DNA from 4 places in the Rhizobium sp. Leaf341 genome. Region 3 is predicted to be linked to each of the others. Evidence: predicted binding sites of a transcription regulator. Region 3 holds the regulator's gene; each other region holds the start of a gene.
What was found. Region 3 encodes LexA, which represses DNA repair genes until DNA is damaged. Its sites were predicted from a motif close to TGTTCNNNNTGTGTTCNG; they were not measured.
Positions count from the first base shown of each region.

Region 1: the regulator LexA is predicted to act here: its motif matches at 4,804-4,821, upstream of ASG03_RS00940 (cobaltochelatase CobT-related protein).
Region 2: the regulator LexA is predicted to act here: its motif matches at 4,708-4,725, upstream of recA (recombinase RecA).
Region 4: the regulator LexA is predicted to act here: its motif matches at 2,195-2,212, upstream of ruvC (crossover junction endodeoxyribonuclease RuvC).

Region 1 is NZ_LMPE01000002.1:209,057-216,886, reverse strand. It holds gene ASG03_RS00950 (RNA-binding protein) at 1-1,323, shown strand, start outside; gene ASG03_RS00945 (RtcB family protein) at 2,295-3,698, shown strand; gene ASG03_RS00940 (cobaltochelatase CobT-related protein) at 3,786-4,709, opposite strand; gene fdhA (formaldehyde dehydrogenase, glutathione-independent) at 5,531-6,721, shown strand; gene ispG (flavodoxin-dependent (E)-4-hydroxy-3-methylbut-2-enyl-diphosphate synthase) at 7,088-7,830, opposite strand, start outside.
Region 2 is NZ_LMPE01000015.1:127,453-135,282, forward strand. It holds gene alaS (alanine--tRNA ligase) at 436-3,114, opposite strand; gene recA (recombinase RecA) at 3,558-4,649, opposite strand; gene ASG03_RS15525 (carbohydrate kinase family protein) at 4,884-5,864, shown strand; gene ASG03_RS15530 (pseudouridine-5'-phosphate glycosidase) at 5,861-6,784, shown strand; gene ASG03_RS15535 (DUF3828 domain-containing protein) at 6,904-7,374, opposite strand; gene cckA (cell cycle histidine kinase CckA) at 7,517-7,830, opposite strand, start outside.
Region 3 is NZ_LMPE01000015.1:9,819-17,648, reverse strand. It holds gene ASG03_RS15025 (DUF72 domain-containing protein) at 1-747, opposite strand, end outside; gene uvrA (excinuclease ABC subunit UvrA) at 798-3,719, opposite strand; gene ASG03_RS15015 (single-stranded DNA-binding protein) at 4,051-4,587, shown strand; gene lexA (transcriptional repressor LexA) at 4,848-5,564, shown strand; gene ASG03_RS15005 (hypothetical protein) at 5,893-6,132, shown strand; gene ASG03_RS15000 (hypothetical protein) at 6,382-6,669, opposite strand; tRNA gene ASG03_RS14990 (tRNA-Cys) at 7,359-7,432, opposite strand.
Region 4 is NZ_LMPE01000005.1:220,800-228,629, reverse strand. It holds gene ASG03_RS08315 (sensor domain-containing diguanylate cyclase) at 1-1,100, shown strand, start outside; gene ASG03_RS08310 (LLM class flavin-dependent oxidoreductase) at 1,107-2,105, opposite strand; gene ruvC (crossover junction endodeoxyribonuclease RuvC) at 2,255-2,779, shown strand; gene ruvA (Holliday junction branch migration protein RuvA) at 2,839-3,456, shown strand; gene ruvB (Holliday junction branch migration DNA helicase RuvB) at 3,834-4,877, shown strand; gene ASG03_RS08285 (metallophosphoesterase) at 4,878-5,744, shown strand; gene ASG03_RS08280 (NUDIX hydrolase) at 5,744-6,253, shown strand; gene ASG03_RS08275 (DUF2945 domain-containing protein) at 6,313-6,528, shown strand; gene ASG03_RS08270 (hypothetical protein) at 6,528-6,848, shown strand; gene ASG03_RS08265 (NAD-dependent epimerase/dehydratase family protein) at 6,937-7,830, opposite strand, start outside.

The DNA of each region.
Region 1 (7,830 bases), on a different contig from region 3:
CATGCCGCCGAAAGAGGCCACATGAAGGACATGCCGGTGACGCTTCTGGCTATGCTGACCGGTCTCCAGAGCGAGGCGTTTGCCCGTGCGTTTCCGCGCGTCGTCAAGAGCGGCAAGATGCTGCGCGGCTTCGTCCAGGTGATGCGGTCGGGTGCTACTGGACGCAAGTCGCTGGGCACGCGGCCGAAGAAGCTGGTGCAGGCATGGCTGGAACGGGCAAGCACCGAACAGATCCTGCGCGCGATGGTCGGTAACGACCCTTCGCTTGCCGATGTGATCCGTATGGTGCATCCGAAGCCGGCCTCGGAAGAACGCAGGGCTCTCTACGCCTGGGCGATCGGCAAGCCGCACAACTATGGGGCGCTGCCGGAGCTCGTCAAGGCGCTGGAGGCCTTCCGGCGCGACCAGACAAGCCCGGTGCCGGACGTGCCGTTCCAGATGCTGACCTCGCTGCCGCTGACGCGGGAACATTGGGTCGAAATCGCCCGGAAGGGTAACTGGCAGATGGTGCGGCAGAACCTCAACACCTTCGCACGCAACGGCGTGTTCGAAGTTGAAGGGTTTCCCGAGGTGCTGGCCGAGCGGTTGGCCGATCCGGACGAGGTCCGCAGGGCCAAAGTCTTCCCCTATCAGCTGATGATGGCGTGGAAGATGGTCGATGGCCAGGTTCCGGATGTCGTGCGCGATGCGTTGCGGGACGCGATGGATGTGGCAATTGCCAACGTGCCGTCGCTTGCCGGCAATGTGGTGCTCTGCCCGGACGTTTCCGGTTCAATGGGCTCGCCGGTGACCGGTTTTCGTAAGGGGGCGACATCAGCGGTTCGCTGCATCGATGTCGCCGGCCTGATGACCGCGGCATTCCTGCAACGCAACCAGAAGGCGCGGGTGCTGCCGTTCGAAAATGACGTGGTGAACGTCAAGCTCAACCGGCGGGATTCGGTGATGACCAATGCCGCCAAGCTGGCGGCGGTCGGCGGCGGCGGAACAAACTGCTCGGCGCCGCTGAGGAAGCTCGCAAACGAGAAGGCCAAGGTCGATATGGTTGTGTTCATCTCGGACAACGAGTCTTGGGTGCATGCGGGCAAGAACGGCCAGCCGACGGCTGTGATGTTGGAATGGGCAAGGATCAAGCGGGTCAATCCGGCTGCAAAGTTGGTCTGCCTCGATATCCAACCCCATGCCACCACACAGGCGCCGACGCGGGACGACGTGCTTAACATCGGCGGCTTCTCGGATGCCGTCTATGGGGTGATCACGGCGTTTGCGGCAAACTCGAACGGAGCAGACGGCTGGGTGGAGACCATCGAGGCGATTGAACTCTGACGCCAAAAGCAATGCCCCCCGCGCCGCCGTGAACGACGCGGGGACGTGACGAATGCCTTGGAAACTACAGTTCACACTTCCATGTCGCGGGTTCGAATCCCGCCGGGTCCGCCATACTATGGACCCGTAGCTCAGCCGGTAGAGCAGGAATGTTTCCAAAATCCTCGTCGTCGCGAACGGATGACATGGCGAATGCAAAGCGGATGTTTCCGTGAAATTGGTTGCCATGATCAACAAGGCGAAAAGCCGGAAACGATACTGGTGCTCCGCGAATGGAGTTGTGGGTTCGAAGCCTGCTCCGTCGTCGCCTCCCATCGTGGAGGACCGGCGGGAAGTGTCCGGGTAATTGTCATTCTGACGGGAATTGCAGCGGCGAATGCCGGGCGGAACTACAGCCACCAACGTTGGATGGTCTGGCAGGTTCGACTCCTCCTGGGCATACGCTCTCTGGCATGAGCGGGGCCATCCGGTTTCGTCCACCCTCGTCGCCGCTGCGAGAACTACCCGGCAAATGCCGGCAGGACTACAGGTAGAGCAGCCGATCGGTTTACCGATCAGTGTGTCGGATGTTCAATCATCCCGGGTTCCCGAAGGGAGCGCGTAGCTCAAATACTGTCCCGCCACCCTTGTTGCCGAGGCTTGAATGAACGGAATGCCCGGCGAATGCCAGGCAGGACTACACGGAAAGAGCAGCCCGTCGCTTTGCGGCGGGAAGGTCGGATGTTCGAATCATCCCGGTTGCACAAGGCAATGCGTAGCTCAGCACAACCGTCCTGCCAAAACTCGTCGCCGGGACCACGAAGAAGACCCTGGGCGAATGCCGTCGGTGGCTACAGGGGCCACTTAGCGCCATCGGTGATGGAATGCGAGCGGTGAGTTATTCTCCGGCCAACGCTCGTCGTCCGGGTGCTGTGACGAAACGAAACTGAACCAGAAGGACTGCAAACGCAGAAAAGACAATGACAGAGGTAATGAGCGGACAGGATTTGATCGATGCCGGCATGAGCCAGGGCAAGTGGTTTCGCGATGCGCTGGAAGCGGCCAACCGGGTGCTGAGCGAGGGCGGCTCGACGGCCGATGCGCTGACGGTTGCCGGCGGTTATCAGCCGGGGCCGACCCTGCCGCTCAAGACGCCGAATGATGTGTTGATCCATATGAACATCCGCGCCGAAGATGCGTTCGAACAGGGTAATATCGAGAAGGTGAGTGCGACGATGCGCGAGCTTTCCCGCACGCCGGTCGTTCGCACGGCCGCGATCATGCCTGATGCCTGCCCTTCCGGGCCGGTCGGCACGATCCCGGTCGGCGGCGTGGTGGCGTCGGAAGCGATCCACCCCGGCATGCATTCGGCCGATATCTGCTGCTCGATGGCGATCTCGATCTTCCCTGATGTGGAGCCGAAGGCGTTGCTCGACGCGGTGCACGCTGTCACTCATTTCGGCCCGGGCAGCCGTCCACGCGGCGCCCAGATCAAGCCTTCTGACGCGACCTTGTCGGCGTTCCAGGAAAATCCGCTTTTGAAGGAGATCCTGAACATCGGCATCGATCACTTCGCCACGCAGGGCGACGGCAACCATTTTGCCTATGTCGGGCAGATGAAGTCGACCGGCGCTACTGCGCTCGTCACCCATCACGGATCGCGCGCTCCTGGCGCACGGCTCTATGACCGGGGCATGAAGATCGCCAACAAGTTCCGCGAGCAGCTGTCACCCGAAACGCACCGGGAGAATGCCTGGATTCCTGCCGAGAGCGAGGAGGGAGAAATGTATTGGTCGGCGCTGCAGACGATCCGTCAATGGACGAAGGAAAACCACTACGCCATCCATGACATGACGGCGGAAAAGCTGTCGGCGAAGGTAAGCGACCGTTTCTGGAACGAGCACAACTTCGTCTTCCGCAAATCCGACGGTCTTTTTTACCATGGCAAGGGTGCGACGCCGGCTTTCGACAACTGGGCCGAAGACGCGACCGATTTGACGATCATCCCACTCAACATGGCGGAACCGATCCTGATCGTGCGCGGCTCGAACGCTGCCCACGGCCTTGGCTTCTCCCCACATGGCGCGGGGCGTAATTTCTCGCGGACGGCGCATATACGCCGCCTCGGCGCGGAATTCGGCGCCGATAGCCGTGGTCTCAGCCCGAATAACATCGCGGCTGTCATGGAGAGGGAGACGTCGGGCCTCGACGCGCGCTTCTTCTCCGGCATTCCCGATATTTCGGAACTGCCGAGCGCCTACAAGAATGCCGCCAATGTCCGGTCGCAGATCGAACATTACGGCCTTGCCGAAGTCGTCGACGAAGTAATCCCCTACGGCAGCATCATGGCCGGCGATTGGCAGAAGGATGCGCCGTGGCGCAAAAAGCGCCGCTAACCAACTGAGAGGGCGGGTTGCCGCCCTCTCGACAGATCTGCCGATACGACGGTCGGCCAATCGCATTTCGAGGCTTCGCTGTCCGCATCAGGTCGGCACGAGCCTCTTTTTCATGGTTTCCGCCAGCATATCGACCATTTCGAGAGCCAAATCTGCGGGCGTGTCGATGCGCCGATTGGTCGTGTAGACATCTGCCGCCCGGTGACCAAGGCTAATTGCCATAACCGTTACACGCTCATCGCATTCAAGCTCAGCCACAACATTTCGAAGATGCCCCGGTAAAAGATCGGGGCCATTCGCCGCGAGCGTCGAGTCATCCATCGGAACTCCGTCTGATAGAACGAGCAGAAATTTATGGGGCTCTGATGCGTGAAGCAAACGTTCGCTTGCCCATTGGAGGGCTTCGCCATCGATATTCTCTTTAAGAAGATCTGGGCGTAGCATGTTTTTGAGTCTATGGCCGAGGGAGGAAACGCGCAGATCATCCGCTGAGCGATAAATGATATGAAGAACGTCACAGAGGCGGCCAGGTCGCCTTGGCGATCCCAGCTTTTGCCAACGCTTGCGCGATTTCCCGCCTTTCCAACTGACAGTCGTGTATCCCAGCACCTCTACCTTGCACCCTAGATTTCGAAGAAAGTCTTGAGCGATATCCACAGCGACAGCTGCCATCAGAATTGATTGTCCGCGCATTGATCCGGAGTGATCGACGAGAAGCGAGACGATGATGTCCTCACGTTTTGGCCTTGGGATTTGCGCAGCAAGATCGGACCCGGTCCGTATGGCGGCGAGCGTCCATTCAGTGCGTAGAGACGTGACCGAAAGCTCGTAGGTCTGCCAGGCGCGGTCGAGAATTGCGGCATCTTTTGGGTTAGGAGAGCCGAGCACGCGATCGAGGTCATCGCTTCTCGCGATTTGATCGAAATCGGTGGTGAATGCTTGATAATCCTTCCCCTTCACCAACACAGGCTCGGCAGCGCTGCGCGTAAACATCTTCTCGAAAAAACGCATGTTCAAGGTCCGATATATCTGGAAGCCAATCTGTGTCTCACATCGACATATCGCTTCGAATATTGTGAATTCGTTTTTAGCGGCGGCGACCTCACGGCACTAGACTGGAACGCGAATACAGCAAGAATTACAGCGTCGGCACCAATTACTCAAGGAGGAGCTTAAACGCGTCAAGATAAAACAACTTGCTCTTTGATCAGCCGTCGGCCGGTGCGAAATGCGGCACGCATGCAAGGGCATCGCGGGTTAAAACCCCACCCTCTCCGCCATCGGAGCCTTAGGCCTCCAGCCCTTCCAGTGATCTGCTGATGTCTCTTGGTCTGCACGGCATGCCCATGTGGCCAGGGCCATGCTGCGGGCGCGTCCCTGCATTAGCGACCCGACTGCCACCATGTCTGCGAATGTGACCGGGAGAGAGGTTGACGTTGCGTGCTTGCTCCCTGCGTAGGGCATGTGGCAAGGCTCTGAGCGATACGCATCCCCGTATGCAGCGCAGCGGATGTTCACGGCAGGGGGGATCAGCCCATGCAGCTGGCCGCGGGTCGACGTGCTGGCTCCAGGGAGCAGGGCGGATTTCTTCGGTGAAGAGACGTGGGTCATGCACGTTGCAGATCGATTCCCGTCGCCAAATCGTTTCCCCGTGTCGTTGTTGCAGCAGTCGCGAGACGACTTTGATGTTCTGCTGGCGAGGTCAAAGGTGATAGTCTGCCGCGTGTGATCTTTTCGAGGAGGAAAAGATCCGGAACACGGCAGGATGGCCGTATTCGACCAGCGGCAGGCGACCGTTTTTGACGTCGTAAAAACCCAGAGGAGGAATGGGAATGAGCAGGAACAGAGGTGTAGTGTATCTGCGGCCGGGCAAGGTCGAAGTGAGAGATATCGATGACCCCAAGCTCGAGGCACCGGACGGTCGTCGGATCGAGCATGGCGTCATCCTGAAGGTCATTTCCACCAATATCTGTGGGTCCGACCAGCATATGGTGCGTGGTCGCACAACAGCTCTGCCCGGTCTGGTGCTGGGGCACGAGATCACGGGCGAGGTCGTCGAGAAGGGCATCGATGTCGAGATGCTGGAAATCGGCGATATCGTCTCCGTTCCCTTCAACGTCGCCTGCGGCCGTTGCCGCTGCTGCAAGTCGCAGGATACCGGAGTCTGCCTGACCGTGAATCCATCCCGCGCCGGCGGGGCCTATGGGTATGTTGACATGGGCGGCTGGATAGGCGGCCAGGCCCGCTATGTCACCGTCCCCTACGCCGATTTCAATTTGCTCAAGTTCCCGGATCGCGACAGAGCGCTTTCGAAGATCCGCGATCTTACCATGCTGTCCGACATCCTACCGACCGGTTTCCACGGGGCGGTGAAGGCAGGGGTCGGTGTCGGCTCCACGGTCTATGTCGCAGGCGCGGGTCCGGTTGGTCTGGCAGCGGCCGCGTCAGCGCGCATTCTTGGTGCGGCAGTGGTGATGATCGGCGATTTCAACAAGGATCGCCTTGCTCATGCCGCCAAGGTTGGCTTCGAGCCGATTGATCTTTCAAAGAGCGACCGTCTCGGGGACATGATCGCCCAGGTCATTGGGACCGATGAGGTCGATAGCGCGATCGATGCGGTGGGTTTCGAGGCCCGCGGCCATTCCGGCGGAGAGCAGCCGGCGATCGTCTTGAACCAGATGATGGAGATCACCCGCGCGGCAGGCTCCATCGGCATTCCCGGCCTCTACGTCACCGAGGATCCCGGTGCCGTCGATGACGCCGCCAAAAAGGGAAGCCTGTCCCTTCGGCTGGGCCTCGGCTGGGCCAAGGCCCAGTCCTTCCATACCGGTCAGACGCCTGTGCTGAAATACAATCGTCAGCTCATGCAAGCCATCCTTCACGACCGGTTACCGATCGCCGACATCGTCAACGCCAAGATCATTTCGCTTGATGATGCCGCGCAGGGCTACGAGAGTTTCGACCAAGGGGCGGCGGTCAAATACGTGCTGGATCCCCACGGGGACCTGACACGAGCCGCGTAACCTGCCTCGGCCGCGTCGCGGTCTGCTGTCCTTGCTCGGCCGGTTCCAAGGCCGGGCAAGAACCGCCTTTCTGGTCGCCCACCTCATGCTTTCGATTCGTTTCGTCTCGCCGGAATGTTCCTTGGCACCTTCAACATGGCATGCGACGCCTGATTTCAACGTTGAGATCGGCGCGGCGACCGTCAGAAAGCTCAGGGTGTGCCGGCAAGCGGAGGTCCCCTGCCGTGTCACGAAACCTGCTGCAAATCCTTTGATGCAAAGCTTGAAGCAGAGAAGGGGAACGCGAACTGGAGGCGCAGGTCGATCGATTCGGCGCCCCTCCAGGGACTTGCGTCCCAGCACGCATCACGCTTTCTCCGCGTCGGCCTATTCCGCCGCGGCATGGCCCTGGCCAAAGCGTTTTTCGATATACTCGCCGACGAGCGCTTCGAAGTCGCCTGCGATGTTTGTGCCGCGGATGGTCAGTGCCTTCTTGCCGTCGATATAGACCGGAGCGGCAGGAAGCTCGCCGGTCCCCGGCAGGGAAATGCCGATGTCGGCATGCTTGCTCTCACCGGGACCGTTGACGATGCAGCCCATGACGGCAACCTTCAGGCGTTCGACACCCGGATATTTTTCCTGCCAGACCGGCATGTTGCGGCGGATGTCGTCCTGGATCTTCTGGGCGAGCTCTTGAAACACGGTCGACGTCGTGCGCCCGCAACCCGGACAGGCGGCGACGACGGGGACGAACTGGCGGAAGCCCATCACCTGCAGCAGTTCCTGTGCCACCTGCACCTCACGGGTCCGGTCGCCGCCGGGCTCGGGCGTCAGCGAGATGCGGATCGTATCGCCGATCCCCTGCTGCATGAGAATGCCGAGCGAGGCAGACGAGGCGACGATGCCCTTGGAGCCCATGCCGGCTTCCGTCAGGCCGAGATGGAGCGCGTGATTGGTGCGCACCGATAGCATGGCATAGGTCGGAATGAGGTCTTGAACGTTGGAAACCTTGGCCGAGAGGATGATACGGTTGCGCGGCAGGCCGATCTCCTCGGCAAGTTCCGCCGAGATCAGCGCCGACTGCACGATGGTCTCGCGCATCACCTGTTGGGCCGTCAGGGGAAAGCCCT
Region 2 (7,830 bases), 120 kb from region 3:
TCTGCTACGCAGCCTCCGCACCGCCTCGGGGGTCTGACGCAGAACGTTCCGATGGACAATCGGCGAAACCGCCTTCACGCATCATACGGCATCATAACTGGTCCCCGCAGGATGGGGCACGCACGGCCGTCTTCCGGTTCAACGCGCTTCAGACCGTCGTCAATCAAGGCGATAAGGGCGGGGCGGCCGAGGCGCGCAAGGCGGTTCTCCGGACCAGGTACCGACAACGCGCAGAATCGTCCGCCAACGCGATGCGCCAATCACCACGGCATGCGCCGGTGCCCACGGATCACCCTGAGATTTTCGAGGAGACGCGGCGCTCAGCCCGGCAGTGCCCCGTCCCATCCTCGCTGATGACGTCCACGCGCGATACCTGCGCAGACGACAACGACCGCCGGTGACGGCGGCCGATATGGTCAAGATCCCGCCCTTCGATCAGGCCGCAGCCGCGATCTCGGCGATGCTCCGTGCGACCGCCTCGATGGCTTCCGCGGCACGGGTGCCGTCCGGGCCGCCGGCCTGGGCCATGTCGGGGCGGCCGCCGCCCCCCTTGCCGCCGAGCGCGGCAGAGGCGATGCGGACGAGATCCACGGCGCTGTGGGACGTGACGAGGTCCGCCGTCACGCCGATGACCGCACTGGCCTTGCCGTCGTCGGCCACGCCGATGAAGGCGACGATGCCGGAGCCGAGGCTCTGCTTGCCGTCGTCGGCAAGCCCCTTCAGGTCCTTGGGATCGACGCCGGTGACGACCTTGCCCAGGAACTTGATGCCGCCGATGTCGCGCGCGGCATCGGCAGAGCCGGAGGCGCCGCCACCGCCAAGCGCGAGCTTGCGCCGCGCATCGCCCAGTTCCCGCTCGAGCTTGCGCCGCTCGTCCATCAGGCTTTCCACGCGACCGATGAGGTCGCCGGGCTGAACCTTGAGGGCAGACGCCAGCGTCTTCACGCGTTCGTCCTGTTCGGCGAGATAGGTGAGCGCCGAGATGCCCGTCAGCGCCTCGATGCGGCGAACCCCCGAACCGACGGCGCTTTCACCGAGAATCCGCACGAGCCCGATCTCGCCGGTTGCACCGACATGCGTGCCGCCGCAAAGTTCGACCGAATAGGGACGGCCGGCCTTCGTGCCCCGCACGCCCTGCCCCATGGACACGACGCGAACCTCGTCGCCGTATTTTTCGCCGAACAGCGCCATCGCGCCTTCGGCGATCGCATCGTCGACGCTCATCAGGCGGGTCGTCACCGGCGTGTTCTGGACGATGATCTCGTTGGCCATGTTCTCGACAATCTTCAGCTCTTCGGCGCTCATCGGCTTCGGATGCGAGACGTCGAACCGCAGGCGCTCGGGCGCGACGAGCGACCCCTTCTGCGCCACATGGGTGCCGAGAACCTCGCGCAATGCCTCGTGCAGCAGGTGCGTGGCCGAATGGTTGGCGCGCAGCCGGCCGCGGCGCGCGTGATCGACGGTGAGCGCCACCGCATCGCCGGCCTTGATGCTGCCCTCTTCGACCGTCGCGGTATGGACGTAGACGCCCTCGCCGCGCTTCTGCGTGTCGGTCACGACGAGGCGTGCACCATCGGATGCGATGACGCCAGTATCGCCCATCTGGCCGCCGGACTCGCCGTAGAACGGCGTCTGGTTGACGACGATCTGGACGCTCTCCCCGACGGATGCCGCCTCCACGAGCGCTCCGCCGCGCACCAGCGCCTGCACCACGCCTTCGGCCGTCTCCGTATCGTAGCCGAGGAACTCCGTTGCGCCGAAGCGATCCTTGAGCTCGTACCAGATGGTCTCCGTCGCCGTGTCGCCGGACCCCGACCAGCTGGCGCGGGCCTCGGCCTTCTGCCGCTGCATGGCGTCGGTGAAGCCGGTGAGGTCGACGCCGATGCCGCGGCCGCGCAGCGCGTCCTGCGTCAGGTCGAGCGGAAAGCCGTAGGTGTCATAAAGCTTGAACGCCGTCTCGCCGTCGAGCGTGTCGCCCTTGTCGAGCGTGGCCGTCGCATCCGCAAGCAGACCGAGCCCGCGATCGAGCGTCTTGCGGAACCGCGTTTCCTCGAGCTTCAGCGTTTCCGAGATCAGCGGCTCTGCCCGGACCAGTTCGGGATAGGCTCGGCCCATCTCGCCGACCAGGGCCGGCAGCAGCTTCCACATCAGCGGCTCGCGGGCACCCAGCAGTTCGGCATGGCGCATCGCGCGGCGCATGATGCGGCGCAGAACATAGCCGCGGCCCTCGTTCGACGGCAGCACGCCATCGGCAATCAGGAAGGCTGCCGACCGCAGGTGATCGGCGATCACGCGGTGGCTGGCACGCCGGTCGCCCTCAGCCTTGACGCCCGTCGCTTCCTCGGAGGCCGAGATCAGCGCGCGGAAGAGATCGATGTCGTAATTGTCATGCTTGCCCTGCAACAGGGCCGCGACGCGCTCGAGGCCCATGCCGGTATCGATCGACGGGCGTGGCAGGTCGAGACGCTGCTCCTTGGTGACCTGCTCGTACTGCATGAAGACGAGGTTCCAGATCTCGATGAAGCGATCGCCATCCTCGTCCGGCGAGCCGGGAGGACCGCCCCAGATGTGGTCGCCATGATCGTAGAAGATTTCCGAGCAGGGACCGCAGGGACCGGTATCGCCCATCGCCCAGAAATTGTCGCTGGTCGGAATGCGGATGATGCGGTCTTCCGACAGGCCGGCGATCTTCTTCCAGAGACCGAAGGCCTCGTCGTCGGTGTGGTAGACCGTGACCAGCAGCCGCTTGGCGTCGATGCCGAATTCGCCGGTGATCAGGTTCCAGGCCAGCTCGATCGCGCGTTCCTTGAAATAGTCGCCAAACGAGAAGTTTCCGAGCATTTCGAAGAAGGTGTGGTGGCGCGCGGTGTAGCCGACATTGTCGAGATCGTTGTGCTTGCCCCCGGCCCGCACGCATTTCTGCGCGGTGGTTGCCGTCGAGTAGGGGCGCTGTTCCAGGCCCGTGAAGACGTTCTTGAACTGCACCATCCCGGCATTGGTGAACATCAGCGTCGGATCATTGCGCGGAACCAGCGGGCTCGACGGCACGACGGTGTGGCCGTTCGTCTTGAAATAGTCGAGGAAAGTCGACCGGATCTCGTTTACGCCGCTCATGTCTGGTCCTTCGTCCCTGCGCACCCTGGCGGCTGCTGACGAGCGGCTCCGGGCAATCTCGATGGTTGATCGTACTCGCAAAGGCGCCGTCCATCGAAACAGGGCGCTCGCGCGAACCCGAGGCTTTTATCGCTCGCGCAAATGCCTGTCCAGCCGCATGTCCGGCTGTACGACCCGCAACCTCCCGATCCCGCAAACAATCACCCGCATTTTTGAACGACGCCCCCCTGCAAGACCGCCTCTCCAGAAGGAAACCAGCGTGCAGACGGCAAAACGGAGCATGCAGACGGCAAAACGGCCGCTCCAGGCAGGAGCGGCCGAGGATGACGCCGCACGATGACGACGAACAAAAAAGGCGAGAGCGCGAGGCCGTGACCGCCGTCCTAGATGCCGGAACCCCGGGCGAGGCCGACCGATCGAACGGTGCCTCCCCCGATGTTGTCCTAGCCGAGCGCGGCGTCGTCGCCGTCGCTGTCCGGCTCCGGACCACCGTCCTCCAGGAACTTCTCGGCGATCAGGCCGGCATTCTGGCGCAGCGACTGTTCGATCTCGCGGGCCGTTTCCGGATTGTCGCGAAGATAGGACTTGGCGTTCTCGCGGCCCTGCCCGAGGCGCTGGCTGTTATAGGAGAACCAGGCGCCCGACTTCTCGACGATGCCCGCCTTGACGCCGAGGTCGACCAGTTCGCCGGTCTTGGAGACGCCTTCGCCATACATGATGTCGAATTCGACCTGCTTGAAGGGCGGTGCCATCTTGTTCTTGACGACCTTGACCTTGGTCTGGTTGCCGATCACTTCGTCCCGCTCCTTGACCGCGCCGATGCGGCGAATGTCGAGACGGACCGAGGCATAGAACTTCAGCGCATTGCCGCCCGTCGTCGTTTCGGGCGAACCGAACATGACTCCGATCTTCATGCGGATCTGGTTGATGAAGATCACCATGCACTTCGACTTGGAGATCGACGCCGTCAGCTTGCGCAGCGCCTGGCTCATCAGGCGGGCCTGCAGGCCGGGAAGGCTGTCGCCCATCTCGCCCTCGATTTCCGCCCGCGGCGTCAGGGCCGCAACCGAATCGATCACGAGCACGTCGATCGCGCCGGACCGAACGAGCGTGTCCGTGATCTCGAGCGCCTGTTCGCCGGTATCCGGCTGCGAGATCAGAAGATTTTCGAGATCGACGCCGAGCTTGCGGGCATAGACCGGATCCAGCGCGTGCTCCGCATCCACGAAGGCGCAGACGCCGCCGTTCTTCTGCGCTTCCGCAATGGTCTGCAACGCCATCGTCGTCTTGCCCGAGCTTTCCGGCCCGTAGATCTCGATGATGCGGCCCTTGGGGAGCCCGCCGATGCCGAGTGCGATATCCAGGCCGAGAGACCCCGTCGAAACGGTCTCGATCTCGACAATGCTGTCTTTTCCACCGAGCTTCATGATCGATCCCTTGCCGAACGACCGTTCGATCTGGGAGAGTGCTGCTTCCAGCGCCTTGCTTTTGTCCACCGATTTGTCCTCTACGAGCCGCAAAGAGTTCTGAGCCATTTCATCCACCTTTAGGTTATCGGGTCAATCGAGGCAATGAACCCGCCGCTGGTCTGTATGTACTCTTTTTGTTCTCATTTCGCAAGAGGCCTTCAACGCATTGACGCAGCAATCGAATTCGATGTTTGTTCGCTGGACGTTCCACATCTCCCATGTCCTTGATGCAAATCCCTGTTTCGCACGCCGCCACCCCGCGAATCGGTTTATGGACAGCGGGAAACGGGGAGAAACGCGATGAAGAACGTGGTCGTTTTCGGCGGTGCGCATATCGATCGCCGGGGCCGCATCGCCGGTGCGACGACGCTTGGCGCCAGCAATCCCGGACACTGGTTCGAAGAAGCGGGCGGCGGCGGCTTCAATGCGGCCCGTGGCCTTGCGCGCCTCGGCTGCGCTGTCAGCATGGTCGCGCCGCGCGGCGGCGATGCGCAGGGGGAGACGGTCTCGCGCGCAGCGGAGGCGGCGGGCGTCGTCGATCGGTCGTTCACCTTTCTCGACCGTCGCACGCCGAGCTACACCGCGATCCTCGAGGCCGACGGGAACCTGATCGTCGCACTTGCCGACATGGATCTCTACGCCCTGTTTTCGCCGCGCAGGCTTCGGCAACGGGCGCTGCGCGATCTCGTGGACGCCGCCGACCTCGTGCTGGTCGATGCAAACCTGCCGTCGGATACGCTGCATCACGCCTTGCGGATGGCCAAGCAGGCCGGCGCGGCCACGGCGGCCATCGCCATCTCCCCGGCAAAGGTCGGCAAGCTTGCCGCGGCCTTCGCCCATCTCGACACCCTGTTTCTCAACGAGGCCGAGGCGACGACGATCGGCGGCGAGAAGAGCGTGACGGCGGAGGGTTGGCCGGCGATCCTGCGCAAGGCGGGCATTGCCGCCGGCGTCGTCACGCGTGGCGGCCGCGCCGCCGTCGCCTTTCGCGGCGATTTGGTCGCCACCGTGCGGCCACCCGATATCGATGCGCTTGCGGACGTCACCGGCGCTGGAGACGCATTGGCAGCCGGCTTCCTGGCCGCATTCCTTGGGGGTGCGGATCTCGGCTCCTGCCTGCAGGCGGGCGTTGCCGCCGCCGCGGTCACCGTGCGCTCGCCACTCGCCGTCGCCGAGGATCTCTCACCCGAACGGCTGGCGCAGGAATTGCGCCTTGTGTCTCCCGCCGAAATCCTGTCTTCACAGGCCCATCACAGCAGTGCCGAAAAGGATGCCCCATGACCCGCCCCATCTCGCATGATCTCCCGATCGCCTACTCCGCCGAGGTTGCCGCCGCAAAGGCGCGCGGCTCGGCCATCGTGGCGCTGGAATCGACCATCATCACCCATGGCATGCCCTATCCCGGCAATCTCGACATGGCCCGGAGCGTCGAGGGGATCATTCGCGATCAGGGCGCCGTTCCCGCAACCATCGCCGTGATCGACGGCACGCTGAACATCGGCCTTGATGCCGAGCGGCTCGAGGCGCTGGCCCAGACGCGCGGAGCGATGAAGGTCTCGCGCGCCGATCTTGCCTTCGCGATCGCCGAGCGCCGCACCGGGGCGACGACGGTTGCCGCCACCATGATCGCCGCGGCGCGCGCGGGCATCCGCGTCTTTGCCACCGGCGGCATCGGCGGCGTGCATCGCAAGGCGGAGGAGACCTTCGACATCTCGGCCGACCTCGAAGAGCTTGCCCGTACCGGCGTCATCGTGGTCTGCGCCGGCGCGAAAGCCATCCTCGACGTCCCCAAGACGCTCGAGGTGCTCGAGACCCGCGGCGTGCCCGTGGTCACCTATGACAGCGAGATCTTCCCGGCCTTCTGGTCGCGCGACTCGGGCCTGAAGAGCCCTCTGATGCTGAACAGCCCGGCGGCAATCGCCAATTTCCAGCGGATGCGCGATCGCCTTGGCATCGATGGCGGCATGCTCATTGCCAATCCTGTGCCCGAGGCAAGCGAAATCCCGCGCGACGAGATGGAGATCTATATCGCCCGCGCGCTCGACAATGCCGATCGCGACAAGATCATCGGAAAGGCCGTCACGCCCTATCTGCTGCAGAGCATCTTCGAGCTGACCGACGGCCGGAGCCTGGAAACCAATATCGCCCTGGTGGAAAACAATGCGCGCCTCGCCGCAGAAATCGCCGTCGCCATGATGTAAGGCAAGGCACCAGCGAGACGGGTGCACCGTCCCCGTCTCGCGTGCTTGCCGTCTCGCCTGCTTTCCGTCTCGCCTGGATTCTTGCTCGCTATCTGCTCCGGCTCGCCTTCGGCGCCGCCTCACCTGTTGGCGTCGTCCAACAGCCCGGTCAGGCTCCAGGGCACGTCGCCCTGCTGGTTGGCGATATCGTCGACCTTCCAGCCGCCATGCTCCCGGACCAGCGTGTAGTAGAGCGTCACCCGTTCCCCATTTTCGAAGCTCACCTCCAGCTCGGCCCGGTCATCGATGACGATCGGCGGGCTGAGCGTCACATGTCGCGCGCGGCCGTCATTGCCGGAAATCACCGGATCGAAGTCGATCGCGCCGACCTCGCCGTCGGGCGTGCGATCGCGGTCGGCCTGGAAGCGGGCGTTCAGCGCATCCGAGAAGAAGGGCGTATAAGGCGATGGCGCTTCCGCATCCGTGTCGTCCGGGTCGTAACGATAGAGCGCCCGGATCAGGGCCTCGGGCGTCTTGAAGGTGTCCGCGAGGCTCGGCCCGGCGGTAAACAGCACGAGAACCGTACCGAGGAGAAGCAGCAGCAGACGCATCGACAGATCCCGATCGTTGACGGCCACCATGGACCGTGTCGCAGCATTTCAGTTGTCCATGACCGAGCGACACGGCCAGGGCCGTCTCAGGGCCGTCCCTAGTCTGGCCCAGGGCCGTCAACGACCGCGTCGCGCGGGCACGCTAGCTGTCCAGCATCTCGCGTACGGCCACAGCCAGCTGCTTCAGCGAGAACGGCTTCGGCAGGAAGCCGAATTTCGCATCGGCCGGCAGGTTGCGCGCAAAGGCGTCCTCCGCATAGCCCGACACGAAGATGAACTTGAGGTCGGGATAGGTCTTGCGCAGCTCCCGCAGGAGCGACGGCCCGTCCATCTCGGGCATGACGACGTCGGACACCACGATGTCGACCATGCCGTTCAGCTCTTCCATCACTTCCAGCGCCTCGACGCCGGAGCCCGCTTCGTAGACCTTGTATCCCCGTGTTTCCAGCATGCGCT
Region 3 (7,830 bases):
CTCGTGGATGAAGAAGGCAAAGACGTCTCTTGGATGCTTGGGCGGAGCGTCCGAGAGCAGCGGCAGCCCGTCCGCAACGCCACCGGATCCCCAGGCCTCAAGGCGCGCTTGCCATTCGGAGAGACGCGGCTCGTCGTAACAGGTCTCGACATCGTCGCTGCCCGTCTGCAGGCGGGTATAGACAAAGTCTGACGTCACATCCGCAATCATGGGATAATCCGCATGATCGGCACAGACGATGGCGACGTTGTGCCGTCGCGCCAGATCCACGAAAGCCTCGACCTGGAACGACGGGTGACGAACCTCGATCGCGTGCCGCAGGGCAAGGCCATCCTGCGTCTCGGGCAGCAGGGCCAGAAACGCCGCGAAATCCGCCGCATCGAACCTCTTCGTCGGCATGAACTGCCAGAGGATGGGCCCGAGCTTGGGCCCGAGTTCGGTCAATCCCTGGCCGAGGAAACGGGCGACGGACTCGCCCGCATCTGCCAGCACCTTCTTGTTGGTTGCGTAGCGGCTTGCCTTCAGCGTGAAGACGAAATCGTCCGGCACCTCTGACGCCCACTTTGCGAAGGTTTCGGGCTTTTGAGAACTGTAGTAGGTTCCGTTGACCTCGATCACCTGCAGCGCCTTGCCGGCGAACTCCAATTGCCGCTTCTTCGCGAGCCCCTCGGGATAGAACGTCCCTTCCCACGGATCGAACGTCCAGCCACCGATGCCGACACGGATCCTGCCGCCTTTACCACGCATTCCGATACCCCTCGCCAACGTCAAAAGCCTTGGACGACCTGCTCGACAGCCTATTCCGCCGCGACGGCCTTACGCACCGGACGGCGCTCCAGCAGTTCCTTGAGGAAGTGGCCGGTGTGCGACCGCTTCTCCCGCACGATCTGCTCCGGCGTTCCCTCGGCCACGACCTGCCCGCCGCCATCGCCGCCCTCCGGCCCGAAATCGAGGATCCAGTCGGCTGTCTTGATGACCTCCAGATTATGCTCGATCACGACGACCGAATTGCCCTGGTTGACGAGCTCGTGCAGCAGCTCGAGCAGCTTGGCGACGTCGTGGAAGTGCAGCCCCGTCGTCGGCTCGTCCAGAATGTACAGCGTGCGCCCCGTCGAGCGCTTGGACAGCTCCTTGGCCAGCTTGACGCGCTGCGCTTCGCCGCCCGACAGCGTATTGGCCTGCTGGCCCACCTTGATGTAGCCGAGGCCGACCTCGTTGAGCGTGACCAGCTTGTCGCGCACGGCCGGCACGGCCGCGAAGAATTCCACGCCCTCCTCGACCGTCATATCCAGAACGTCCGCGATCGACTTGCCCTTGAAGGTGACGTCGAGCGTTTCGCGGTTGTAGCGCTTACCATGGCAGACATCGCAGGTGACGTAGACGTCCGGGAGGAAGTGCATCTCGATCTTGATGACGCCGTCGCCTTGGCAGGCCTCGCAGCGACCGCCCTTCACGTTGAACGAGAAACGTCCCGGCTGATAGCCGCGGGCTTTTGCCTCCGGCAGCCCCGAAAACCAGTCGCGTATCGGTGTGAAGGCGCCGGTATAGGTCGCCGGGTTCGAGCGCGGTGTCCGGCCGATCGGTGACTGGTCGATATCGATGACCTTGTCGATATGTTCGAACCCGTCGATGCGATCATGGTCGGCCGGAATTTCACGCGCGCCCATCACGCGTCGCGCAGCCGACTTGTAGAGCGTCTCGATGAGGAAGGTGGATTTGCCGCCCCCGGAAACACCCGTTACCGCGGTGAAGACGCCCAGCGGAATCGACGCGGTGACGTTCTTCAGATTGTTGCCCCGCGCGCCGACGACGGTCAGTTCCTTCTTTTTCTTCGGCTTCCGCCGCTCGGCAGGCACGGAAACCGAGAGATCGCCCGACAGATACTTCCCCGTCAGAGACGTGGGATGATCGATGATCTCCTGCGGCGTGCCGGAAGCGACGACCTGACCGCCATGGATGCCGGCGGCCGGACCGATATCGACCACATAGTCGGCGGTCAGGATGGCATCCTCGTCGTGCTCGACGACGATGACGGTATTGCCGATGTCGCGCAGATGCCGCAACGTATCGAGCAGCCGCGCATTGTCGCGCTGGTGGAGGCCGATCGATGGCTCATCGAGGACATAGAGAACGCCTGTCAGGCCCGATCCGATCTGCGAGGCGAGCCGGATACGCTGGCTTTCGCCGCCCGAAAGCGTGCCCGAATTTCGCGAGAGGCTGAGGTAATCCAGCCCGACATCGTTCAGGAAGCGCAGACGATCGCGGATCTCCTTGAGAATCCGGACGGCAATCTCGTTCTGCTTCTCGGTCAGCCGCGCGGGAAGATCCTCGAACCAGTCGCGCGCGACGCGGATCGACATGTTGGTCACCTCGCCGATATGCAACCGGTCGATCTTGACGGCCAGGGCCTCGGGCTTCAGACGGAAACCCTTGCAGGCCGGGCAGGGGGCCGCCGACATGTAGCGTTCGATCTCCTCGCGCGCCCAAGCCGATTCGGTTTCCTTCCAGCGCCGTTCAAGATTCGGCACGATGCCTTCGAAGGTCTTGGTGGTGTTGTAGGACCGCGCGCCGTCGGCATATTGGAACACGATCTTCTCGTCCGTTCCCCGCAGGATCGCCGTCTTGGCAGCGTCCGAAAGGTCGGCCCAGGTATTGCTCAGCTTGAAGCCGAACGTCTTGCCGAGGGCCTCCAGCGTCTGATTGTAATAAGGAGAGGACGATTTCGCCCACGGCGCGATGGCGCCGTTTTTCAGCGTGCGGTCATGCTCCGGCACGATCAGGGCTTCGTCGATCTTCTGCTGGCTGCCAAGGCCGTCGCAGGTGGGGCAGGCGCCGAACGGATTGTTGAAGGAGAACAGGCGCGGCTCGATCTCCGAGATCGTGAAACCCGACACAGGGCAGGCAAACTTCTCGGAAAAGAGCACCCGTTCGTGCGTCTCGTTCAGCGACTTGTTGGCCGAGCCGCCGGCCGACGTCTCCTTCTCGGGCAGGGGCTTGTCGGCGAACTCGGCGATGGCCAATCCATCCGCCAGCCGCAGCGACGTCTCGAGACTGTCGGCGAGCCGTGCGGCAATGTCGCCGCGAACGACCAGGCGATCGACGACCACGTCGATATCGTGCTTGTACTTCTTGTCCAGCGCCGGCACGTCCGCAATTTCGTAGAACTGGCCGTCGACCTTCACACGCTGGAAGCCCTTCTTCATCAGCTCGGCGAGCTCTTTCTTGTACTCCCCCTTCCGGCCCCGGATCATCGGCGCGAGGATGTAGAGGCGGGCACCTTCCTCCATTGCCAGGATCCGGTCGACCATCTGGCTGACCGTCTGGCTTTCGATCGGCAGGCCGGTCGCCGGTGAATAGGGAACGCCGACGCGCGCGAAGAGCAGCCGCATGTAGTCGTAGATTTCCGTCACCGTCCCCACGGTGGAACGCGGATTCTTGGACGTCGTCTTCTGCTCGATCGAGATCGCCGGCGAGAGGCCCTCGATCAGATCCACATCCGGCTTCTGCATCATTTCAAGGAACTGGCGCGCGTAGGCCGAGAGGCTCTCGACATAGCGGCGCTGCCCCTCCGCATAGATGGTATCGAATGCGAGCGACGATTTTCCCGACCCCGAAAGGCCGGTCATCACGATCAGCTTGTTGCGCGGGAGGTCTAGATCAACCCCCTTGAGATTGTGCTCCCGCGCACCGCGGATCGAAATGGTCTTGAATTCGCTCATGGTAGGATGCTCTGTGTGGGGACGAAGCCATTACTTAAGATCGATACTTCATATGTCGAGCCGGCGTCGCGCGAAACCGAAATTCCACGCTGAAGCAATCCGCCGGACGGATGGCGGCCGGAAGGGAACGCGCGGTCCGTCTTGCGAACCCGCACGACCCGTCTGGCGCGTCGCTCGATTGACAGGATCATAGCGAACACCTAGAACAAATAAAGAACAAATTTGCAAACTGTGGATTGCCGCCGGCCGGGGGCGAAAAGCCACGTCGAAAAGCGTAGGCTTCCGGCACACTGCGGATGGTCGAGCCGCGTTCAGGAGACAGGACAAAGAGATGGCTGGTAGCGTAAACAAGGTGATCCTCATCGGAAATGTCGGTGCGGACCCGGAAATCCGGCGGACGCAGGACGGCAAGCCGATTGCCAACCTGCGCATCGCCACCTCCGAAAGCTGGCGGGACAGGAATTCCGGCGAGCGGCGCGAGAAGACCGAATGGCACACGGTTGTCGTCTTCAACGAGGGTCTCTGCAAAGTCGTCGAACAGTATGTGAAGAAGGGCGCGAAGCTTTACCTCGAAGGCGCGTTGCAGACACGCAAGTGGCAGGACAAGGACGGCAACGACCGTTATTCCACCGAAGTGGTGCTCCAGGGCTTCAATTCGACGCTGACCATGCTGGACGGACGTGACGGCGGCGGCGGCGGTGGAGGCGGCGGAAGCCGCGGTGGCGCCGATTACGGCGGCAGCAGCGGCCCGAACTATGGCGACGACTACGACCGTCCGGCGTCGTCTTCCAGCGGCCGGTCCGGCGGGGGTGCCGGCGGATCTAGCGGTGGTTTCTCGCGGGATCTGGACGACGATATTCCGTTCTGATTCCGTTTCCGATTATCACGATCGAACAGTTTTCGCCGTTGCGAATGTCTTCGCGACGGCGTTTCTGTATGATGCTTGGCCTCTGCGCGATCGAGAGATCGTATCGTGCCAGAAGCGCCTCCAAACCAAGAAAAAAGCTGATGGAAATAGCGGGAAGCGAGCCGACGACAGTTGAGTTAGGCGGAATGGGACTTGCAGAACACATGAGGAACATATAACACTGTTCTTGCTTTGTTTCGTGACTCTGGAGTCGATTGATCATGCTGACCCGCAAGCAACAAGAATTGCTGATTTTCATTCATGAGCGCATGAAGGAATCGGGTGTCCCGCCGTCGTTCGACGAGATGAAGGATGCCCTCGAGCTGGCATCCAAGTCCGGCATCCATCGTCTCATCACGGCGCTCGAGGAGCGGGGTTTCATCCGGCGTCTGCCGAACAGGGCGCGCGCGCTGGAGGTGATCAAATTGCCGGACGCCTATCTCGCGTCCACTCCGCCGAAGCGCGGCTTTACGCCCAGCGTCATCCAGGGAAGCCGTCCGGCTCCCGCTTCGGAGACACCGCTGACGCCGCCGTTGGCGGTGGGAAACGACAACAGCGTATCGGTTCCTGTCATGGGCCGCATCGCGGCGGGGGTTCCGATCTCCGCCATTCAGAACAACACGCATGACATTGCCGTACCCGCCTTCATGCTGGGCAGCGGCGAACATTACGCCCTGGAGGTCCGCGGGGACTCCATGGTGGATGCCGGTATTCTCGATGGCGACACCGTGATCATTCGGAACGCCAACAGCGCGAGCCCCGGTGAGATCGTCGTTGCGCTGGTCGATGACGAAGAGGCGACCTTGAAGCGCTTCCGACGCAAAGGAGCGTCCGTGGCCCTGGAAGCAGCAAATCCCGCCTATGAGACCCGCATTTTCGGACCGGACCGTGTCAAGGTTCAAGGAAAGCTTGTCGGCTTGATTCGCCGCTATCAGTAAAATCCACGCACACCTGACCGCACCACGTCGGACAGAAATCGGCGACCGGTATCGCTGACCGAGCAAGATGGCCGCTGGTGCGATGGGTTCGCTCCCGGTCGTCGTGTCGCGAAAGCGCGCGCGTGATGTTGTGCGTGCGGTTTCGTCTCGCGTCCTTGGTCGTATGAACGTTCCACGGGATCAGGCTAGCAGTTGCGTTTCGGTACGTGGTGGCCAAAGCCTGTCGCCGAGCGACAGTGCCGTTCTCCTATCGATTGAGTCGTGTGACGGGACTGTGGAACCGGTTGCAGGCGGCCGCGTTAACCGTCCGAATGCTGCGGAGACCGAGATGCCGGGAACAACGGAAAGTTTTGAAGTCCTGGTCTTCGATGTGAACGAGGGCGAGGTCTCTCAGTCACGCGAACCGATCATGGCCGAAAGTGCCGACGCTGCACGGCAGTTGGCGGGTCGGCTGGCGGAAACGCACGCCGGGACGATTGCCCTCTCCAGGCGCGGACGCGTGGCGATCGGAGAGTGCGAGCCATCCGTCGTTCTGGAACAGCACGGTCGGATCGGTGATTTCGACTGAGAAGGCCGACCTCGCGGCCCCACTTTTTCCGCGCTTTTGCGCAAAGGATCATGTCTATGAGAATGATTTTCGTCGGGATGCTTGCATCCGTCCTCAGTATCCTCGTGATCAAATATGCCAACAACGACCTTGGCAACAGTGTCCCGATGACCACCGTCGGAGCAGCCAGCTCCCTCTAACAGAGACGCCAGGCTGCTCCGGAGTGCCGGAAAGGCCGCGCAAGCATGGCGCGGCGCGACCAGACCTCGGTCACTCGTGGATCGTGTAGGATCCCATCTCGCAGAGGTTCTGTTTGTCTTCCGTCGTTGCGAGGTTCGATCCCTCTTCGAACTCGAACCGCATGTCATAATCGCAAACATCGCGACCATCTGCGATCGTCAGTTCGATGGTCTCGCCCGGATTGAGAACCTGCTCGCCGAATACGTCACCTTCCCATTCGCTGACGCCGACGGGCGACGTGTAGAACCGCGTGAGGACGGATTGCGTGCCGTTTTTGAGCGAGAAGACGAGATCTTCCGCTTGTGCCGTTCCGGACATCAAAATCGTGCCCAAAACAAGCGCGCCTGTCAGCCGTGCCAGTGTCAACATTGTGTTTATCCCCCCAAGGAATCTCTGTGGCGTCCGTTCGTGGACGCTAAATGAAGAATAGCGATGGCTTAAGCGGGTTCAACGGGAATCTGACGCCTGCCACCGATTTAACGGCGTGTAACCTACGCGGAGTGATCCCTAGGGATTTCAAGGCGATGATGCGGGAAAGATGCACTGAACGGCAAAGGGGAGAGAGGCGCACCCTCGTCACGGCGGCCGCAGCTGCCTGAGGCGACGGCTCTGTCGTTACCATTGGAAAATTTGGACGGCCGCCGTAACCTCGTGGCAGCGACGTGACGTCAATCTGTCGCCCGACCCCGCTCTAGAACCAGCGGCAGTCGCGTCCGAGGTCCTTCTGACAGAAGTCGAAACATCCGTCCACTCCCCATCACCGCCATATGCAGTGCTCGCCCTGGACGATGTTGCTCGGGATAAGTATCTCCGTCATCATGAAGCTTCAAATGGCTAGGTTGATCAAGGTGCGGCCTTGGGGCTACGCCACTGCGCAACACGACGTTCACCGGGAGAGCGACATCAGCCAACCGGAGCTCGCCAGGGTAACCGCTGAACCTCAAGATTGCCGCGCCTGTGGAAAACAGGTTGCTTGATCAGACAGATAGGGGAGAAGCGGGTGAGAATGGAGGCCTCGCCCGGAATTGAACCGGGGTGCAAGGATTTGCAGTCCTCTGCGTCACCACTCCGCCACGAGGCCTCTTAGGGTCGATCAACGAGCCGTGGCCAGCGTTTAGAATCATCCCAGACGAAGCGCAAGAGGAGGGGCCTGCTTTTCCAACTTTTCTTGGGACCAGCAGCCACAGGATCGCGGAAGGGGCGCCACTGCGTCCGTCTGTCGGTCAAGCCTTTCGAAACCGATGCAGGAATGGCCCCGAAAAAATTAGGACGACGGTCTCCGTCCTAAGCCGCACCTGTCGCGTAGCGTTGGGTCGCCCGAAGAGGTTCGGAGATTTCGGAGGCCTAGGTCTGCCAAGAGGATGCGTCGCGCGGGTGATCTGTGAACATGACGCCCTCAGGGCTGCCCGCCACGCTTGATGAAGATGACCGCGACCCCTCCGCGAACCACTCTAACGCCGGCGTCACTCGGTCGGGTAT
Region 4 (7,830 bases), on a different contig from region 3:
CCCGGCCTTTCTTTTCCCGTGGCGCCGACCGGATCGTCGCGGATGCGAAGATGCTCGTTGCCGATGTGCGCCGCCGCGAGACGGCACCCAAAAGTCCGGGCATTCCCAAGCCCATCGCCGCCAGTCGGATCGAGGTTATCGGACAGGAGGCCGTGCTGCTGTCGGCCAGCCTGTTCCAGCCGGATTTCGGCACGGCGCGGCTGAAGGGGGATCGCGCGCCGGTGCTGATCACGGCCATGCCGATCGGCGGCAGCCTGAAGGATTTTTTCGGAACGCGGTTTCTGCTCGATGACGCCCGCGTCAGTCCTTTGACAGACGTTGCGCCCGAGCGGGCCCGCACAGAGATCGCCGTCAGTCCGAACGGCAAGTTTCAGGTCCTTTCCTGGCGTCCGCCGACGCCGGCGCGCGACATGCTCTACCAGGCGATGCCGCTGATCCTGACGATCTTCTTCGTGCTGATGGCGGGGGGCGTCCTGCTCTTGCGCATCGCGCAGACGACCGCCCAGATGCTGGTCGCCCGCGAGCGCCAGATGGCGCACGCCGCGACGCATGACGTTCTCACCGGCCTTGCCAACCGGGCTTTGCTGGACAGCGTCTACGACGAGGAAGCGGCCATGGGGGCGCTTGTCGTCGCCTGCCTCGATCTCGATGGGTTCAAGGGTGTGAACGACACCTATGGCCACGCGGTCGGCGACGACCTCCTGCGCGCGGTTGCGTCACGGCTTCGCGCCGATGCGCGAACGGAGGACAGGCTCTTCCGCCTCGGCGGCGACGAATTTGCCATCCTGATGCCGGCCGTCACCCTTGCAGATGCCGAAGCGGCCTGCTGGAAGCTCGGCGAGGCGCTGTCGGCGCCGTTCTACCTGTCGGGCGCCTATCCGCCGGGGCATCGGATCGAGATTGCCGCCTCGTTCGGGCTCTGCCATGTCACGGACAGGGCGACCACCTGCGATGCTGCGTTTCGCGCAGCGGACGACGCGCTCTACACGGCGAAATCGCTCGGACGGGGCCGGGTGGTGGTCGGGCAGGGGCTGGACGCCGGCGCACCGGGCGCGGCCACGGGCGAGCTTCGCCGCATGGCCGCCAGCCTGCGCGGCTGAGCCACGTCAGGCTGCGGCCGCAAGCTCCTGACGCGCCTCGGCGAAGCGGCGCACCGACGTCAGCCTCGCGTCCATGTCGAAGATCGGCATGGAGATGATCAGCTCGTCGGCGCGCGTGTCGGCGAGGAACGTCTGCGTCTTGCGGCGCACCGTCTCGGGTCCGCCGACGATCGCATAGCTCATCGCATGATCGACGAAAGCCTTTTCCGAGGCGTTCCACAGACCGTCCATGCTGTCGACCGGCGGCGGGAACTGCCCGCGCGCATTGCGCCGGAGCGCCACGAAGGATTGCTGCATCGAGGTAAAGAGGTGGCGCGCCTCCGCATCGGTATCCGCCGCCACGCCCATGATGCCGACCATGGCGTAGGGCTTGTCGAGGATCGCCGAGGGTTCGAAGCGCTCGCGGTAGATCTCAAGCGCCGAAAACAGCATGTCGGGCGCAAAATGCGACGCGAAGGCGAAGGGCAGGCCGAGCATGCCGGCCAGCTGGGCGCTGTAATGGCTGGACCCGAGAAGCCAGATCGGCACGTTCGTGCCAGAACCGGGCGTGGCGATCACATGTCCCTCTTGCGGGGTGCCGAGCAGGCCTTGCAGTTCCACGACGTCGTTCGGGAAGGCATTGGCGCTGCCCTCCATGTGACGCCGGAGCGCGGCCGCCGTGCGCATATCCGTGCCCGGCGCGCGACCGAGACCGAGATCGATCCGGCCCGGGTAGAGAGCCGCAAGCGTGCCGAACTGTTCGGCGATGACGAGGGGCGAATGGTTGGGGAGCATGATTCCGCCCGAGCCGACGCGGATCGTTTTCGTTCCCGCGGCCACGTGCGAAATCACGATGGCCGTTGCGGCGCTGGCGATGCCGCTCATGCCATGGTGTTCCGCCAGCCAGAAGCGCTCATAGCCGGCGCGCTCCGCCTCCTGCGCGAGGCGCCGCGAGTTGTCGAGCGCCTGCGAAACAGTGCTGCCCTGCGTGATGGGCGACAGGTCGAGAATGGAAAAGGGGACCATGGCAAGCGGCCTTCAATTGATGAATGTCCTTGTCATGTAAGCGCCCTTCTTCGCGAGTTAAAGGGCATGGCATATTCAAGCCTTCCGGATGTTTTTGTTTTGTTCACATTTTGCTGGCAGCGTCCGGGGGCAAAGACTAGGATATTTTCATGCAATCCACGATTCGCATCATCGGTATCGATCCCGGGCTCCGGCGCATGGGATGGGGCGTGATCGACACGCTCGGCAACACCTTGCGCTTCGTGGCGTCGGGCACGATCCTGTCGGACGGCGATGCGGATCTGGCCTCGCGTCTCTGCCAGCTGCATGACGGCCTGGCCGACATTCTGCATCTCCACAAGCCGGACGAAGCCGCCGTGGAGCAGACCTTCGTCAACAAGGATGCTGTCGCGACGCTGAAGCTCGGACAGGCGCGCGGCATTGCCATGCTGGTTCCCGCCCGCGCCGGCCTGAAGGTGGCGGAATACGCGCCGAATGCCGTCAAGAAATCGGTGATCGGCGTCGGGCACGGCGAAAAGCAGCAGATCCATATGATGATCAAGGTTTTGATGCCGAAAGCGACCTTCAAGGGCAATGATGCCGCCGATGCGCTGGCCATCGCCATCTGCCATGCGCACAATCGGCAGAGTTTCGCCGGCAGCCTCGCCCATCGCATCGCGGCCGCCACGGCGTGAACCATCCGGCGTGATGGATCGCCGGCCAGCTTCTTTCTTTTTCTTTGGGACCGACGCGGATGATTGGCAAGTTGAAAGGCACGATTGACGAGATCGCCGACGACCATGTGGTGATCGACGTCCATGGCGTCGGCTATGTCGCCTATTGTTCGGCGCGCACGCTCGGCAAGCTCGGCTCGGCCGGCGAGGCTGCCGTGCTCTTCATCGAAACCTATGTGCGGGAAGACCAGCTGCGCCTGTTCGGATTCCTGTCGGCGCTCGAGCGCGAATGGTTCCGGCTGCTGCAGAGCGTCCAGGGCGTCGGCGCCAAGGTGGCGCTCGCCGTGCTCTCCGTTCTCACGCCTGGCGAACTTGCCAATGCCATCGCGTTGCAGGACAAGACCTCGATCTCGCGCGCGCCCGGCGTCGGCCCGAAGGTCGCGGTGCGCATCGTGACCGAGCTGAAGAACAAGGCGCCCGCCTTTGCGGGCGAGGCCGCGGCCGGCATCGGCTTCAAGCAGGAACTCGGCGAAGGCGCCGTGCCTGCGCCGGTGGCCGACGCCGTCTCGGCTCTCACCAATCTCGGCTACTCCCGCGACCAGGCGGCCAATGCGATCGCCGCCGCCTTGCGCAATGGCGGCGAGGGCGGCGATAGCGCCAAGCTCATCCGTCTCGGACTGCGCGAACTGTCGCAGTGATTGTTCGGGCCCCGGTTTCCCGGTAAGATTGGCACAGCAACGAGGAAAGGCTGCTACAGATGGGCGCTCTGACGATCCCAACATCCGAAGGCCAGCGTCCGATCCCGAAAGACCGTCGCGGCCGGCTCGATCTGACGCGGGGAACGCAATATTCCGCCATCGCAGATCATGCCGATGCGTCTGCTCCGGCAGTCCTCGGCGGAGATCGTCGGCGCGCATGCCGGGGACCTCGATATCGTGTTTCTCCAGCCGGACGTCCCGTCTAGGGTTCCGGCTGATTCTCTCGTCGCGCGGTCGGGCCTGCGGGCCGGCTGCCAGAAAATCGGTACGTTTGACCGGAAGGCTGCGCGCCTCACCCCGGGAATGGAACTCCTTGCATGACGGACGACGATGACCGCCTGATCTCTCCCGAAAAGCGCGGCGAGGATCTCGACACCGCGCTTCGGCCGCAGTCACTGGACGAATTTACCGGCCAGGCGGAGGCGCGCGCCAATCTGAAGGTCTTCATCGAGGCGGCCAAGCACCGCGGCGAGGCGCTGGATCACGTGCTGTTCGTCGGTCCGCCCGGTCTCGGCAAGACGACGCTCGCGCAGATCATGGCGAAGGAGCTCGGCGTCAATTTCCGCTCGACCTCGGGCCCGGTCATCGCCAAGGCCGGCGATCTCGCGGCGCTCCTGACCAATCTCGAAGAACGCGACGTGCTCTTCATCGACGAAATCCACCGTCTCAATCCGGCCGTGGAGGAAATTCTCTATCCGGCCATGGAGGATTTTCAGCTCGATCTCATCATCGGGGAGGGGCCGGCCGCCCGGTCGGTCAAGATCGACCTCTCGAAATTCACGCTCGTTGCCGCCACCACCCGGCTCGGGCTGCTGACGACGCCGCTGCGCGACCGGTTCGGCATTCCCGTGCGTCTCAGCTTCTACACCGTCGAGGAACTGGAACTGATCGTGCGGCGCGGGGCCCGGCTGATGGGGCTCGCCATCACCGACGAGGGCGCGCGCGAGATTGCCCGGCGGGCGCGGGGAACGCCGCGCATTGCCGGACGGCTCCTGCGCCGGGTGCGGGATTTCGCCCAGGTCGCGCGGGCCGAGGCCGTGACGCGGCAGATCGCCGACGAAGCCCTGACGCGGCTGCTGGTCGACAATATGGGCCTCGACCAGCTCGACAAGCGGTATCTCCACATGATCGCGCTCAATTTCGGCGGCGGCCCCGTCGGCATCGAGACGATCGCGGCGGGCCTGTCGGAGCCGCGCGATGCGATCGAGGATATCATCGAGCCCTACATGATCCAGCAGGGCTTCATCCAGCGCACGCCGCGCGGGCGGGTGCTCACGGTCAATGCCTGGAAACATCTCGGTCTCGTGCCGCCGAAGGATCTCGAGGCCTCGCAGTTCCGCCTGTTCCAGGAGGACGAGTGAGTGCTGTCCCGGCGCGGGTTTCTCCGCACTGCCGGGGCGCTCGTCCTGGCGGCTCTGTCCACCGCCGCCTACGGCATCGGCATCGAGCCGCGTCGGCGGCCGCGCGTCGTCACCCATCGGATCGTGCCGCCCGGCTGGCCTCGGGCGCTGCGGCTGCGGCTCGTGCTGATCAGCGATCTCCATGCCTGCGATCCCTATATGCCGGCGTCCCGCATTGCCGAGATTGCCGACCAGGCCAATCGCCTGGGCGGTGACATGATCCTGCTTCTCGGGGACTTTCTCTCCGGCATGATGTTGGGAACGCAGGTGCCGCCGGACGCCTGGGGCGCGGCGCTGCGGCCCTTGCAGGCGCCGCTCGGCGTTCACGCCATTCTCGGCAATCATGATTGGCTCGACGATCGCCAGGCCATGGAAAGCGGCCGCCCCGGGGTCGTCAAGGACGTGCTCGACAGCCTCGGCGTGCCGCTCTACGAAAACCGGGCCGTGCGCCTCGAAAAGGATGGTCAGGCCTTCTGGCTTGCCGGCCTTGCGGATCAGCTGCTGCCGGCGCGCGGCCTCGACGATCTCGCGGGGACGCTCGCGCGCATCACCGACGATGCACCCGTCATCCTCATGGCGCACGAGCCAGACGTCTTCCCGACGGTCCCGGCGCGGGTCGCCGTCACGCTGTCGGGCCATACCCATGGCGGGCAGATCCGCCTGTTCGGCTTTGCGCCCGTGGTTCCCTCGCGTTTCGGCAGCCGCTATGCCTATGGGCACATCGTCGAGAACGGGCGGCATCTGGTCGTGTCCGGCGGTCTCGGCACGTCCGTCATTCCCGTCCGGCTCGGTTCGCCGCCGGAGATCACCGTCGTGGAGCTCGGTTGATGGCAAAGCGCAAGATGGTCCGGCTCGACGCCGGCGACAAACGGTTCAATTTCCGCATTGCCGGGCTCGGTTTTCGCGACGGGCATGTTCTCGTCCACCGGGCGGTGCACGAGACATTCTGGACCTTTCCGGGCGGTCGCGCCGAGATTGGCGAGACATCCGAGGCGACGCTGCGGCGCGAGATGCAGGAAGAGCTCGGCGTCGAGATCACGGTCGGCCGTCTGCTGTGGACGGTCGAGAACTTCTTTCGCTACGAGGCGCGCGATTACCACGAGATCGGGTTCTATTATCTCATGACCGTGCCTCCGGTCTTTCCCTTCCACCACAGCGAGATCGTGCATCGCAACCGGGACGGCAAGGCCGATCTCGAATTCAAATGGGTACCCGCAACGGTCGCCGCGCTGCGGGCGCTCGATATTCCACCCTATTTCATCGCCGAGCAGATCGAGACGCTGCCCGAGACCAGCCGGCACATCGTCTGGCACGATGGCGATCTCGACCGCGTCTGACGGAACCCGTTTCGCGCGCATGCATTTCCCCCGCGGTAATCGCGTCAAGGAGAGCGCAGATGAAGAAATTCACGAAGGGCACCACCGTTTCCTGGAAATGGGGTCAGGGCACGGCGGAAGGCAAGGTGGACGAGAGCTTCACCGAGGACGTCGAGCGCACCATCAAGGGCCACAAGATCAAGCGCAAGGCGTCGACCGACGAGCCGGCCTACCTCATCAGCCAAGACGATGGGGCACATGTGCTCAAGAGCCATTCGGAGCTGAGTGCAAGCTGATGTCGAGCGATCATGTTCCTCCGGACGCCGTCGCCAAGGAGGCCGAGAAGGGCCTGAAGCTGCGCGAGACGTTCAAGCGCGGCGGCACGCAGATCGGCGTCGCCCGCGCCCGTGATCTGAAGAATCGCGCCCATCTCTCGCCCGACACGATCAAGCGCATGTCGAGCTATTTCTCCCGCCACAAGGTCGACAAGCGTGCCAAGAACTTCGGCGACGACGAGAACCCCTCCGCCGGCTACATCGCCTGGCTCCTCTGGGGCGGCGATGCCGGACGCGACTGGGTGGAAAAGCAGAAGGCCAAGCTGGAAAAGGATCGGTAGCCGATCGCTTTTACCCCTCGCGCACCATTCGGCCACTCTCAGGGTCCCCGTCACCGATGGCCGGTCCCCGTCGCAGGCGTCAGGGTCCTTATTGGCCGGAAGGACGGGTTTCCTTGCTGGTCGCGGCGAGACGGTCGGCGAGGGCTGCGATATCCGCGCGGAAGCGGGCCGTACCGCCCGGGGCCCAGCCGAGCGACCGCAGGCGTGTCGTGTCCATCTGCGCGAAATGGGACCGGTCCGCCGGCGCGGGGAGGGGATGACGGCAGGTCGTCGCCTGCTGCAGTTCCGCGAGCACGTCGTGATGGCTCGTCAGCAGGTCGGACGCGTTGAAGGCGCGGCCAGCGACAAGCGAAGCATCGGCGGTCAGGAGCAGCAGGACGGCGGCGGCGAGGTCGTCGCCATGCACCTCGGTTCCCACGCGGTCTTCCACCGGCCGGCCCGCAAGATAGTCACGCGCAAGGCTCTCCCACTTGTGCGGCCGATCGGGCGCGAGCCCGTAGACACCGGTGGCGCGGACGCTTGCCGTCACGAAATTTTCCGTGTCCAGGGCAGCCAGCGCCCGTTCCGCGTCCCATTTGACGCTGCCGTAGAGGCTTTCCGGGGCCGGCTCCAGATCCTCCGATAGGAGGGCCCCGTCCGGCGGGCGGCCATAGACGGCGCGGCTCGACAGGAAGACGCAGCGCCGGATGCCCGCCGCGCGGGCCGCTTCGAACAGCCGTCGGGAGCCATCGCCATTGGCGCGCCGGAACCCCTCGGGGTCATCGCCTTCGCCGCCGCGATATCGTCCGGGCACGTGCTCCAACGCGGCATGGACGAAGGCGTCGATGCCGTCGAGCGCCGGAAGCGGCGCGGCGGGATCGAGCGGCAGCGCCACGGTGTCGACGTGCCGCGAGAACGGTGGCCGGGAGATCGGGATCGGCAAGGCTCCCGCAGCGGCGCTTGCATCGGGCCTGACCCCTGCGACCGCCTCGTGCCCGTGCGC